Regions from separate parts of the Streptomyces similanensis genome, predicted to be linked through region 1. Evidence: riboswitches for the same ligand, from Rfam matches in the RefSeq annotation. Region 1 holds a riboswitch; each other region holds the start of a gene.
What was found. Region 1 has a riboswitch for cyclic di-AMP ahead of ABEB07_RS37440 (transglycosylase SLT domain-containing protein). Riboswitches for the same ligand answer to the same signal wherever they lie in the genome.
Positions count from the first base shown of each region.

Region 2: it holds a riboswitch for cyclic di-AMP, as region 1 does, so the genes downstream of both, ABEB07_RS36040 (transglycosylase family protein) here and ABEB07_RS37440 (transglycosylase SLT domain-containing protein) in region 1, are expected to answer to the same signal.
Region 3: it holds a riboswitch for cyclic di-AMP, as region 1 does, so the genes downstream of both, ABEB07_RS32535 (M23 family metallopeptidase) here and ABEB07_RS37440 (transglycosylase SLT domain-containing protein) in region 1, are expected to answer to the same signal.

Region 1 covers NZ_BAABKC010000141.1:90,862-95,279, reverse strand. Annotated here, with positions in the region: gene ABEB07_RS37445 (polyprenyl synthetase family protein) at 1-560, opposite strand, end outside; cyclic di-AMP (ydaO/yuaA leader) riboswitch at 1,154-1,344, shown strand; gene ABEB07_RS37440 (transglycosylase SLT domain-containing protein) at 1,350-1,829, shown strand; gene ABEB07_RS37435 (HAD family hydrolase) at 1,869-2,681, opposite strand; gene ABEB07_RS37430 (carboxylate--amine ligase) at 2,863-4,113, opposite strand; gene fahA (fumarylacetoacetase) at 4,348-4,418, shown strand, end outside.
Region 2 covers NZ_BAABKC010000132.1:80,373-84,790, forward strand. Annotated here, with positions in the region: gene ABEB07_RS36030 (cytochrome P450 family protein) at 1-1,263, shown strand, start outside; gene ABEB07_RS36035 (transglycosylase family protein) at 1,476-2,630, shown strand; cyclic di-AMP (ydaO/yuaA leader) riboswitch at 2,813-2,979, shown strand; gene ABEB07_RS36040 (transglycosylase family protein) at 2,984-3,742, shown strand; gene eno (phosphopyruvate hydratase) at 4,059-4,418, shown strand, end outside.
Region 3 covers NZ_BAABKC010000113.1:12,036-16,453, forward strand. Annotated here, with positions in the region: gene ABEB07_RS32525 (dihydrofolate reductase family protein) at 1-1,097, shown strand, start outside; tRNA gene ABEB07_RS32530 (tRNA-Met) at 1,145-1,218, shown strand; cyclic di-AMP (ydaO/yuaA leader) riboswitch at 1,565-1,719, shown strand; gene ABEB07_RS32535 (M23 family metallopeptidase) at 1,731-2,822, shown strand; gene ABEB07_RS32540 (aldo/keto reductase) at 2,929-3,873, shown strand; gene ABEB07_RS32545 (PrsW family intramembrane metalloprotease) at 3,953-4,418, opposite strand, start outside.

The DNA.
Region 1 (4,418 bases):
GAGACGGCGACCAGCGAGCCCGTCTTGCCGGCCAGGACGTCCAAGTAGTGGTCGACCGGGTCCCGGCCGTCCTGGGGTCCCGCGGTCTCCAGGATCTGGCCGGTGACCAGCCGCTCGAACGCCAGGGCCTGTACCCGGACCGCCTCGGGACCGAGGTCGGCGAGGATCTGGGAGGCGCGGGCGAACAGGAAGTCGCCGGTCAGCACCGCGACCGAGTTGGCCCAGCGGGTGTTCGCGCTGGCCACCCCGCGGCGCACCGCGGCCTCGTCCATGACGTCGTCGTGGTAGAGCGTCGCCAGGTGGGTCAGCTCCACGACCACGGCCGAGGGCACGATCCCGGGCGCGTAGGGGTCGCCGAACTGCGCCGCGAGCATGACGAGCAGGGGCCGGAACCGCTTCCCGCCCGCCTTGACGAGGTGCTGCGCGGCCTCCGTGATGAAGGGGACCTCGCTCTTGGTGGCTTCGAGCAACCCTTCCTCGACAGCCGTCAACCCGGCCTGGACATCGGCTTCGACAGCCTGGTCCCGCACGCTCAGCCCGAATGGCCCGACGACGGTCACGAGGTGTCTCCTGTCTGCTGGTGTCTGCTGGCGATTACACGGTTTGTCGATAGGTCGCTGCCATCACTCAAGTCAGCGTATCCGGTCAGGTTTCGATCACCGCCAGTGCCCACCTCTACAGGCCAGGCGGTATCGGATCGCGCCCGATATACATCTCATCGCCAGGTATGAACAGATATATATCGACTCGCTCCTCCCGTACTGCGGTCGCCCTCCCTCGCACACATGCCCACAGGTACACACGTACGCCAGGGCCAGGACGTCACCAGAAGTGACGACCGTCACATACGTGAGTGCCATGGCCCGATTTAACCGTATTGGCATCCCAATTCCGCTTAGCCGTTATTGCCCTCCCGCCCGGCAAACCGTGACTTGAGTCACGCGGGGTCCCCTCACCCCGGCCCGTCGCGACACCCCGCTTTCCCGTTCCCGGCAAGCCAGTTGACTCTTGGCGAATGCAAAGGATCAAGCATCCCAAACGCCCCAGACCAAGGTCAATTAGGACGAGGTGTGGTTTCGGCACTTGTTCTGGACATGTGCTCTCGCATACGTTCCGGGCCAGTCGGGCGGAACGCCGAATCCTGCCGCCGCCCGAATCCAACGAACCGACACCCATGGCAGGAGCGGGGGACCCAGGTAAGTCGCCGGGCCGGAGCGCCGTACGTCGTCCTACGTCGTACGCCGCGCCGGAACGGCTCGGGGTGAAGCCGTGCCCTTCGGGGCGCGGCCGGGCACCTCCCCGCCCGAACCCGACAGCTCACCTCGCAGGCGACGGAGAGGAAGTCCCCCATGGCCGCAAACGGTCAGCGCCGTACCCGTACCGCCCGCATCCTGCGCACCCTCGCCGTCAGCGGCACCGGTGCCGCCGTCCTCGCCGTCCCGCTGATCGGCGCCACCAGCGCCTCCGCGGCCCCGGCCACCACCAAGGCCGTCAGCTCGGTCTCGTACCCGAACAACCTCGACGGCTGGATCCGCGAGTCCCTGGCGATCATGGCCGAGAAGGGCATCCCGGGCTCCTACAACGGCATCCACCGCAACATCATCCGCGAGTCCTCCGGCAACCCGCTGGCCATCAACCTCTGGGACTCCAACGCCGCCAAGGGCATCCCGTCCAAGGGCCTGCTCCAGGTGATCCAGCCGACGTTCAACACGTACCACGTGGCCGGCACGTCGTTCGACATCTACGACCCGGTCGCGAACATCACCGCCGCCTGCAACTACGCCGCGGCGCGCTACGGCTCGATCGACAACGTCTACAGCGCGTACTGACCGAGCCCGGCCGGGCCGCCCCCAGCGGCCCGGCCCGCCTCAGGCGAACAACCGGTCGAGGACGACGGCGATGCCGTCGTCCTCGTTCGACGTGGTGACCTCGTCGGCCACCGCCAGGAGTTCGGGGTGGGCGTTGGCCATGGCGACGCCCCGGGCCGCCCACCGGAACATCGGGATGTCGTTGGGCATGTCGCCGAAGGCGAGGGCGCTCTCCCGGCCGAGCCCGAGGTGCTCAGCGGCCAGCGCGAGACCGGTCGCCTTGGTGATGCCGCACGGCTGGAGCTCCACGGTCCCCGGCCCCGACATGGTGACCGTGGCCAGCGAGTCGACCACGCCCCGGGCCGCCGCCGCCAACTCGTCGTCGCTCAGGGCGGGATGGCGCAGCAGCACCTTGCTGATCGGCGCCCGCCACAGCTCGTCGCGCCGCTCGACCCGCCGGGCGGGCAGGGTCGGGTGCGGCATGCGGTACCCGGGCTCGATCAGGGTCAGCCCGTCCACGCCGTCCTGGTCGACCGCGGCGTACACCTCCCCCACCTCGGCCTCGATCTTGCCGAGCGCGGTCTCGGCCGTCTCCCGGTCCAGGGTGACCGACCACAGCAGCCGGTCCGCCACGGCGTCGTAGAGCTGGGCGCCCTGGCCGCACACCGCCAGCCCCGGCCCGCCGAGGGCCGCCAGCAGCGGCCGCACCCGCGGCGCGGGCCGTCCGGTCACCACGAGGTGCCGGGCGCCGACCGCCGCCGCCCGGGCGAGCGCGGCACGGGAGCGTTCGGACACGGTGTCGTCGCCGCGCAGCAGCGTTCCGTCCAGGTCGGTGGCGATGAGGGCGTACGCGGGGGGAGGGGGAGCGGCCATGATCAGAGAATACGGACCTCCGGCACCCTCGGAACCACCGCGAGCACGCACCCCGGGCGCCCCCGGAACCACCGCGCGCACGGACCCCCTCGCACCGGCCAGCCCCCGCGCGCACGGACCCCCGCGCACCGGCCAACCCCCGCTCGTCCCGGGCGAGATGACCGCATCCGCATAGGTCCGCTCAGGCGCCCGTGCCGGACGGGCCGCCGCCGCGTCGGCTGGTGCGCCACAGCTGGTACAGGTGCCGGGCTCCCGGCCGTACGAAGCGGGCGAGCATCGTGAGGAACGGCATCGGGTCGTCGCCCGCCAGCCAGGCCAGCTCGGTCCCGCTCGCCCGCGCCGGGGCGTGCGGGGTGGTGTAGCCGCTGCGCCGGTAGGCGAGCCAGGCGGGCAGGTCGATGTTCTCCACGACGTAGCGGTGGCCGGCCCGCTGCTCCCCCTCCGGGACGCGCCGCCCGGTCAGGTCGAGGTGCATGGCGCGCACCACGTCCACCCCCGCCTCGCTCTCGAACAGCCGGAACTGGGCGCCCACGCGCGGGTTGAAGTCCAGCAGCTTGTACCGCCCGTCGCGCCGGTCGAAGCGCAGGTCGAGGTCGGCGATCCCGGTGAAGCCGATCTGCTTGACGAACCGCGCGGCGAGGTCGGCGAGTTCGGGGTTGTCCACCACGTACGCGTTCGCCGTCATGCCCGCGTGCGGCGGCCAGGAGCGCACCTTGACGCCGGTGAACAGGGCGAGCGGGGTGGAGTCGCGGTCGAAGTAGGCGTGCACGATCCAGTCCTCGGCCTGCTCGCGCGGCAGGTACTCCTGGAGGATCACGCCGGGCCGCTCGCCCCAGTCGCGGGCGAGCGAGAGCAGCCCCGCACGGGTGGCGACCCGGGTGGTGCCGTGCACGGCCGGCCGGCTGCGCCGCACGAACGCCTCGCGGTTCTTGACCACCACCGGGAAGCGGGCCGTCTCGGCGAACGCCGCGATCTCGTCGTACGACCCCGGGAAGGCGGCCGCCGGACTCGGCACGCCGTGCTCCACGCACAGTTCGTGCAGCCCCTGCTTGCTGGCCAGGCGGCGCGGCAGGCCGGGCTCGACGGGCGGGAAGAGGAAGGGGCCGGCGAGCGCGCCCCGGTGCTCGGCGATCAGGACGGCGGCCTCCTCGTCGGTGGGCACCAGGACGGCCGGGCGGCCGATCCGGCGGGCGATCCGCAGCAGACCCTCCACCAGGCGGCCCGCGTCCTCCGTGCCGCTGGTCGGCCAGACGAACGCGCGTCGGAGGTACCGGGAGGCGGCCGCCGGGGTGTACGGGTCCTCGGTGACGGCGTACATGGGGACGCCGGCCCGGCCCAGGCTGCGGATCGCCCCCACCCCGCCGTGGTGCAGCGGGTAGTCGCCGAACTTGACGACGAGCCCCGGCACGTCCGGGTCGGCCTCGAACGGCACGCCGACGGTTCTCCTGGCCACGGGTCCCCCCACGTGTCCTGCGGAGCGGTTCAGCCCGTCCGCGCCCAAAGGACGCTAAGCCGGAATTAGGCGCTCCGACAAGGCCAATTGGGACATTGCAAACTCTTTAGACACTGCCGGAAACCGCCGGCGTCCCCGTAACGTGTGGCCCGACCACCCGAGTGCGGCCCGACCCGCACGGCACGCACGGCAGACGAAAGAGAGGCAGTACCGATGCCCCCCTTCGAGGTCCCCGAGGGCGACCCCTTCGGTCCGCACAACCTTCCCTACGGTGTCTTCTCCCG
Region 2 (4,418 bases), on a different contig from region 1:
GACTTCGCCACCAACCCCTACCCCGCCTACGCCTGGCTGAGAGACCACGCCCCCACCCACCGCACCCGCCTCCCCAGCGGAGTGGAGGCCTGGCTGGTCACCCGCTACGCCGACGCCAAGCAGGCCCTCGCCGACCCCCGCCTGTCCAAGAACCCCGCGCATCACGACGAACCCGCGCACGCCAAGGGCAAGACCGGCATCCCGGGCGAACGCAAGGCCGCCCTGATGACGCACCTGCTCAACATCGACCCCCCGGACCACACCCGCCTGCGCCGCCTGGTCAGCAAGGCGTTCACCCCCCGCCGCGTGGCCGAGTTCGCCCCCCGCGTCCAGGAACTCGCCGACGACCTCATCGACCGCTTCGCCGAGCGGGGCAGCGCCGACCTCATCCACGAGTTCGCCTTCCCGCTCCCCATCTACGCCATCTGCGACCTGCTCGGCGTCCCCCGCGAGGACCAGGACGACTTCCGCGACTGGGCCGGCATGATGCTGCATCTCCCCGGGGGCGAGCCCCCGGACCCCCAGCGTCACGGCAAGGGCCCCCGCGGCGGAGTCGCCCGCTCGGTCAAGAAGATGCGCGGCTACCTCGCCGACCTCATCCACCGCAAGCGCCTCGCGCTCCCCGCCGACCCCGCCCCCGGCGAGGACCTCATCTCCGGTCTCATCCGCGCCTCCGACCACGGTGAGCACCTCACCGAGAACGAGGCCGCGGCCATGGCCTTCATCCTGCTGTTCGCCGGCTTCGAGACCACCGTCAACCTCATCGGCAACGGCACCTACGCTCTGCTCACCCACCCCGAGCAGCGCGCCCGGCTGCAACGTTCCCTCGCCGCGGGCGAGCACGCCCTGCTGGCGACCGGCGTGGAGGAGCTGCTGCGCTACGACGGCCCGGTGGAGATGGCCACCTGGCGCTTCGCCACCCGCCCGCTCACCCTCGGCGGCCAGGACATCGCGGCCGGCGATCCGGTGCTCGTGGTGCTGGCCGCCGCCGACCGCGACCCGGAGCGGTTCGCCGACCCGGACACCCTGGACCTCGCCCGCCGGGACAACCAGCACCTGGGCTACGGCCACGGCATCCACTACTGCCTGGGCGCCCCGCTCGCCCGCCTGGAGGGACAGACCGCGCTGGCCACCCTCCTCACCCGGCTCCCCGACCTCCGACTGGACGCGGACCCGGAGGAGTTGCGCTGGCGCGGCGGCCTCATCATGCGCGGTCTGCGCACCCTGCCGGTACGGTTCACCGCCACCTCCGCGACTCCTTGACGAACGCAAAGCCGACGCGAGGCCGACGCAAGACCGGCGCGAGGCCGACGCGCGGCCGACCCGAAGCTGACACACGTTCAACTATGTGATCACCACGTGATCTACGCGGCATTAACTTGTGACAAGTGATCGGGAGCGGCTACCTTCACGCATCAGCGCGGCGGCGGTCACCGCCCGCCGCGCCGTCACCGTTGTCGCCGAAAGGTCTCCGCATGCTCTCCGGGAACGGTCGTCACCGTCGCCCCCGCCAGGCTCCGGCCCTCCTCGTCGCCGCCGGGGTCACCGGCTCCGCCATCGCGATCCCGCTCGTCGCCGCCTCCGGCGCGAGCGCGGCCGACGGCACCACCTGGGACAAGGTGGCCCAGTGCGAGACCGGCGGCTCCTGGAGCGCCGACAACGGCAACGGCTACTACGGCGGCCTGCTGCTGACCCAGGACGACTGGGAGCAGTACGGCGGCCTCACCTACGCCGCGAGCGCCGACCAGGCCAGTCGGTCCCAGCAGATAGCCGTGGCCGAGAAGATACTCGCCGACCGGGGCCCCGGCGCCTGGCACACCTGCGGACTGCTCGCCGGGCTCACCAAGAGCACCGGCGCGGCCGACGTCGACACGGGCGTGGGCGGCTCCTCGTCCACCGCCCCGGGCAAGGGCGGCACGGACACCGGCACGTCGTCCGGTTCGTCCGGTTCCTCCAAGTCCTCCGGTTCGTCCGGATCCGAGGACCCGGGCCCGTCCGACTCGTCCCAGGATGCGGCCAACTCCACCGGTTCGTCCGGTTCTTCGGCCGACGACACCGACGCGACGGGCGATGCGCCCGGTAAGTCCGGTACGTCCCACTCGGCGAACGGACCGGCCGACTCCGGCACGAAGCACACCGATACGCCTTCTTCCCCCTCTTCTTCCTCTTCCATCCCGAAGAAGGACGACGCGGCCGATTCCGGCACGTCCCACCCCTCCGGCGCGCCCGACGCGACGCCCTCGACGGGCACGGGGACCGGCGGCTACGGAGACGCGGCCTACCCGGCCGATCCCCGCCAAGTCGTGGGCTCCTCGGCCCTCGTGGACACCGGGGCGCTGAGTGGCGGCCGGCACCGCGGCGGCAGCGCCGCCGAGAACCCGGCCGACGGCTCCGCCGCCGCGACGGCCGGCCGGCACGCCTCCCGGGCCGACGGCCTCACCACCGACACGGCCGGCGGCTCCTACACGGTCCGCTCCGGCGACTCCCTCGCCTCCATCGCCGACTCCCTTGACGTGGACGGCGGATGGCACGCGCTGTACACCGCGAACAAGGGCGCCATCGGTTCCGACCCCGACCGCATCGCCGCCGGTCAGAGCCTGGATGTCCCCGCCGAAAACGCCGCAAAGTAGGGGCAGTTCACGTCACGCTTCGCACCGAATGTCCCTTTCGGGGAAAGTGTGGGATGAGTCTCAGAAGCCCTGATCGTCTTTGAAATTCCGTCGATCGCGTGTCTACGGTCATGACCGCTCGTCACCGCGAGCCCCGGCTGCCGCAACGCCGAATCCTGCCAGCGGCCGTACGGGAACAGTCGTCGCGTCATGCGCCGCAGGCAGGAGCGGGGGACCCAAGGTAAGTGCCGCGCCGGGCAGTCGAACCGGAGCGGCTGGGGGTGAAGCCGTGCCTCCCCAAAGGCACGGCCGGGCAACTCAACCGGCCCGAACCCGACAGCTCACCTCGCAGGCGTCGGTGAGGGGATCCATCCATGCTGTTTTCCAGCAAGGGCAAGCACCGTCGTCCCTCCAAGGCCACCCGTGCCATCGCGCTCGCCGGAGTCACCGGCGCCGCCGTGGCCGCCCCGCTGATGGCCGCGGGCAACGCCTCCGCCGCCACCACCTCCGAGTGGGACGCGGTCGCCCAGTGCGAGTCCGGCGGCAACTGGTCGATCAACACCGGCAACGGCTTCTACGGCGGCCTGCAGTTCACCAACTCCACCTGGGCCGCGTTCGGCGGTACCGCCTACGCCTCGCGCGCCGACCTGGCGAGCAAGTCGGCCCAGATCGCCGTGGCCGAGAAGGTCCTCGCGGGCCAGGGCAAGGGCGCCTGGCCGGTCTGCGGCAAGGGCCTGTCCGGCGCCTCGTCCTCCTCCGGCGGCGGCAGCGGCTCGTCCTCGTCCTCCTCCTCTTCTTCGTCCTCCTCCTCGTCGTCTTCTTCTTCGTCGTCGAGTTCTTCTTCCTCGTCGAGCAGCAGCTCCAAGAGCAGCACCTCGACCCGCTCCACCGAGGAGCAGAGCGCCAACCGCTCGCTGACGCGCCCGGCCCCGAAGAAGACCGTCACCACCCCGACCGGCAAGAAGGTCAAGAAGGGCGACGGCGAGTACAAGGTGGTCGCCGGCGACACCCTCAGCTCCATCGCCACCGCGCACCACGTCCAGGGCGGCTGGGAGAAGCTGTTCCAGCTCAACAAGGACATCGTCGAGGACGCCAACCTCATCTACCCGGGCCAGCAGCTGCACCTGAAGTGACAGCGGGCGGCCAGGCCCGCCACCGGCCCCGCCCAGGCGTGAGCGCCACCATGGCGCTCACGTGGGGCCGACACCCCCCGTCCCCACGGGCTCCCCGCCCCGGTGCGTTCTCCCCCGTACGCACCGGGGCGGGGCTTTTTCACCTTCTGTTCCCGGCCCCGTCACCGGCCCCTTTGTTCCGTGCTGGAACAATGTGTACCGTCACCCTGTCCACGGGACGGTCGGTCAGCCGGTCGGCGTCCCGGGACGGTTAGGCTCTAGCCGCAAGGCACACCTGCCCCGCACTTCAAGCGTCACATCCACGAAGGAGATGCTCGTGCCGTCCATCGACGTCGTCGTAGCCCGGGAAATCCTGGACTCCCGAGGCAACCCCACGGTCGAGGTCGAGGTCGGCCTCGACGACGGCAGCACGGGTCGTGCCGCCGTCCCGTCCGGCGCCTCCACCGGCGCCTTCGAGGCCATCGAGCTGCGCGACGGTGACCCGAGCCGCTACCAGGGCAAGGGCGTCGAGAAGGCCGTCCTCGCCGTGATCGAGCAGATCGGCCCGGAGCTGGTCGGCTACGACGCCACCGAGCAGCGCCTGATCGACCAGGCCATGTTCGACCTGGACGCCACCGACAACAAGGGCTCGCTGGGCGCCAACGCCATCCTCGGCGTCTCCCTCGCCGTCGCCCAC
Region 3 (4,418 bases), on a different contig from region 1:
CCGGCCCCGACCGCCTCCTGCTGTCCGGCCCCGCCGACTTCGAGCGGGTGGACGAGGTACGGGCGTCCGTGGACGCGATCCTCGTCGGGGCCGGCACGCTGCGCGCCGACAACCCGCGGCTGCTGGTCAACTCGCCCGAGCGGCGCGCGGCCCGGGTCGCCGCCGGGCTGCCGGAGTACCCGCTGAAGGTCACGGTCAGCGCCTCGGGCGAACTGGACCCTGGGGCGCGCTTCTGGCACACGGGCGGCGCGAAGGCCGTCTACACCACCGACGAGGGAGCCGCGCGCCTGCGGCGCACCGGCCTCACCCCGGCCACACACCCCGCCGTCGACGTCGTGCCCCTGGGCCCGGAGCTCGACTGGCGGCTGCTGCTCGCACACCTGCACGACGTGCTCGGTGTGCGGCGGCTCATGGTCGAGGGCGGCGGCACGATCCACACCCAGCTGCTCCAGCGGCAGCTCGCCGACGAGGTGCAGCTCGTGCTCGCCCCGCTGTTCGTGGGCGACCCGGCCGCGCCCCGGCTGTTCGGGCCGGGGTCGTACCAGGGCGGGCGGCTGCGGCTGGTGGAGACCCGGGCCGTCGGGGACGTGGTCCTCCTGCGGTACGAGCCCACCGCACCCGGCGCCGGCGGGCGGACCGTCCCCGCCGACCGGCACTGGCTGCGGACCGCCTGCGAGCTGGCGCTGCGGTGCCCGCCCTCGGCGACCGCGTTCAGCGTGGGCGCGGTGGTGGTCGCCGCCGACGGCACCGAGTTGGCGCGGGGCCACTCGCGGGAGGCCGGCGATCCCGTCGTGCACGCGGAGGAGGCGGCACTCGCCAAGATCGACCCGGCCGATCCGCGGCTCGGCGGGGCCACGGTGTACAGCAGCCTGGAGCCGTGCGCCCGACGCGCCTCCCGGCCGCGGCCGTGCGCCCGGCTGATTCTGGACGCCGGGGTGCGGCGGGTGGTCACGGCCTGGCGGGAGCCGGACACGTTCGTCGAGGCGGCCGACGGGGCCGGGCTCCTGGCGGGCGCGGGCGCGGAGGTCGTCGTCCTGCCGGAGTACGAGGCGGCGGCCCGGGAGCCCAACCGGCACCTGGATCCGGGGCTCAGGTGAACTCGTGTGCAACCAGCCCCGAACATGGGATACACTGGTTTCACCGACGCGGGGTGGAGCAGCTCGGTAGCTCGCTGGGCTCATAACCCAGAGGTCGCAGGTTCAAATCCTGTCCCCGCTACTGAAGACTCAGGGCCGGAATCCGATCACAGGATTCCGGCCCTGAGTGTTTCCCGGACACCGTGGCCCTCGACCCTCGCCCCCCGTCACCACACGTGAGCGGGCCGACCCCCTCCGCATAACAACTGACACACCATCACCTCGCGCCGCGTACCGCCGATGGCCGAGGAGAGCCCGTGGATGGCCTGATTCTTTGTCAACTCACCCGCCTTCAGTCCCCCGTGAGCGGTATGTCCTGGCCAAAAAGGTTTAATGATCAAGCCGCACGGCTTGGAATCAAACCCCCACGTCTATTAACGTTCGATAACGCAGCGCGGTCGTCCCAGCCGTCACCAGAGGCGGCTCCGTGCGCGCACGCGCCGAATCCCGCGAGGGAACCGGGGAACCACCACCTTGGGGTGAATCGCACGTCACCCGTGCCGTCATGGCCGGTCGACGCGCGTAGGAGACCTTCCCGCTCCGAACCCGTCAGCTAACCCGGTAGGCGACGCGGAAGGAAAGGAGCACGCCCGCGTGGCGTCCAACCGGCCTGCCTCTGAAGCCCCGTTCCTGCCGAGCCGGCGCACCGAGTCCTTCGGTTACGGCGAGCGGCGCCCCGACGAGGGCCCCTGGGAGGAGTGGAACCCCACCGAGGACTCCCTCCGCCCCGTACGCGGCCGGCACCGCGTCGCCAAGCAGCGCGGCGGCGGGCTCGCGCGCAGCTCCACCGTCCTCGGCGTCGGCGTCATCGCCGCCGTCGGCGCGGGCGGCATGGCCAGCGCCAACACCGGCAAGCCGCCGGTCTCCCTCTCGCTGCCCGACCTGCCCTCCGTGGACCACCTGCCGGCGGTCGGCGCGCTCTTCGACGACTCCGCCGAGGACACCGCCGCACCCGTGGGCTCGGCGACCGCGCTCAGCGACGTGGTCGAGGCCACCCCCCAGGTCCCGCAGGCTGAGCAGGCCCAGCAGGTCCAGGCCGCGCGCGGCACCGCCGACGCGGGCGAGGCGCTGCGCAACCGGATCATGGCCCAGGCCGAGCAGCAGCAGGCCCAGGTCGAGGCGAAGGCGCGGGCCGCCACCGAGGCCGCCGCGGTGAAGAAGGCCCAGGCCGACGCGGCCCAGGCCAAGCAGGAGGCCGAGGCCAAGGCCGCCGCCGCGAAGAAGCGGGCGGAGGAGGAGGCCAGGAAGAAGGCCGAGGAGGCGCGCCTGGCCGAGCTGGCCAAGCAGTACACGCTGCCGACCTCGTCCTACACGATCACCTCCACCTTCGGCCAGGCCGGCTCCATGTGGTCCTCCGGCCACCACACCGGCCTCGACTTCGCCGCGCCCACCGGCACGCTGATCAAGGCCATCCACAGCGGCACCGTCACCGAGGCCGGCTGGGCCGGCGCCTACGGCTACCGCACGATCCTCACCCTCGACGACGGCACCGAGCTGTGGTTCTGCCACCAGTCCTCGATCAGCGTCTCGGCCGGCCAGAAGGTCGGCACCGGCGAGGTCATCGGCCGGGTCGGCGCCACCGGCAACGTCACCGGGCCGCACCTGCACCTGGAGGTGCACCCGGGCGGGCAGGCCACCGGCATCGACCCGATGGCGTGGCTGAACGGCAAGGGCCTCAACCCCTGAGACGGCCCCGCACGGACGCTCCGCCGGGCGCTGTTTGCGCGATCTTTGCGCCCGGATCCGGCGGGGCACGGAATGGGCCGCTCTGCCATGGCCGTTGATGTCGTACATGACTTCTCTTCGCAAGCTCGGCCAGTCCGACCTCGAGGTCTTCCCGCTCGCCCTCGGCGGCAACGTCTTCGGCTGGACCGCCGACCGGAACCGGTCCTTCGCCGTGCTCGACGCCTACGCGGCGGCCGGCGGCAACTTCGTGGACACCGCCGACTCCTACTCCGCGTGGATCGAGGGCAACCACGGCGGCGAGTCCGAGACGATCATCGGCGAGTGGATCAAGGAGCGCGGCAACCGCTCCGACGTCGTCATCGCCACCAAGGTCAGCCAGCACCCCGACTTCAAGGGCCTGTCCGCCGCCAACATCAAGGCCGCCGCCGACGCCTCCCTCAAGCGGCTCGGCACCGACCACATCGACCTGTACTACACCCACTTCGACCAGCCCGAGGTGCCCGTCGAGGAGATCATCGGCGCCCTGGACGAGCTGGTGAGGGCGGGCAAGGTGCGCCAGATCGGCGCCTCCAACATCTCCGCCGAGCGCCTGAAGGCGTCCCTGGAGTTCTCCGAGCGCGAGGGCCTGGCCCGCTACGTGGCGCTCCAGCCGCACTACAACCTCGTCTCGCGCGACACCTACGAGGGAGAGCTGCGGGACCTCGCCGAGCGGGCCGGCCTGGCCGCGATGCCGTACTTCGCGCTGGCCTCCGGCTTCCTGACCGGCAAGTACCGGCCGGGCGCGACGGTGGACAGCGCACGGGCCGAGGGCGCCGCCAAGCACCTGGCGACCGAGCGCGGCCAGAAGGTCCTTACCGCCCTCGACGAGGTCGCCCGGGCCCATGACGCCGAGGTCGCCACGGTGGCCCTGGCCTGGCTCGCGGCCCAGCCGACGGTGGCCGCCCCGATCGCCTCGGCGCGGACCGTGGAGCAGCTCCCGGCCCTGCTCGCCGTCGCCGGACTGCGGCTGACGGACGACGAGATCGGCAAGCTGACCCAGGCATCCGCCTGACCGGACGATCCGACCCGGGCGATCCGACCCGGGCGATCCGATCCGGGTGATCCGATCCGATCCGGACGACCGGCTCAGATCAGGGTTGCGTCCGGTAGGGGTTGTACGCGGGGTACGGCGCCGGAGCCGCGCCGGCGGCGCCGTACGACCCGTACCCCTGCGCCGCCCCGGGCGCGACCGGACCGCTCTGCGGATACCCGTACCCGTGCGCACCGGGGCCGGGGCCCTGGGGGCGCGGGTGGGGGTGCGGGGCGCCGTAGCGCTGGGACTGGCCGTACACGCCGAGGACCGGCCACGGCGGGGCGACCACCCGCACCGGCGGCGCGGTCATCCGGGCCGCGTGGTCGAGCGCGGGCCGCGCCACCTCGCGGCCGCGCCACATCGCGTGCAGCAGCTCCTGCTCGCGGGCGGCGAAGCCGGCGCCGGCCCGGCCGAGGCGGCCGCGGCGGCGCAGGAACGCCAGCGAGGTCGCGTACGCCTCGTACTGGGCGACGGTGCGCGCCGCGGGCTTGCCCAGGTGCCGGCCGGCGTACTCGCGGGCCACC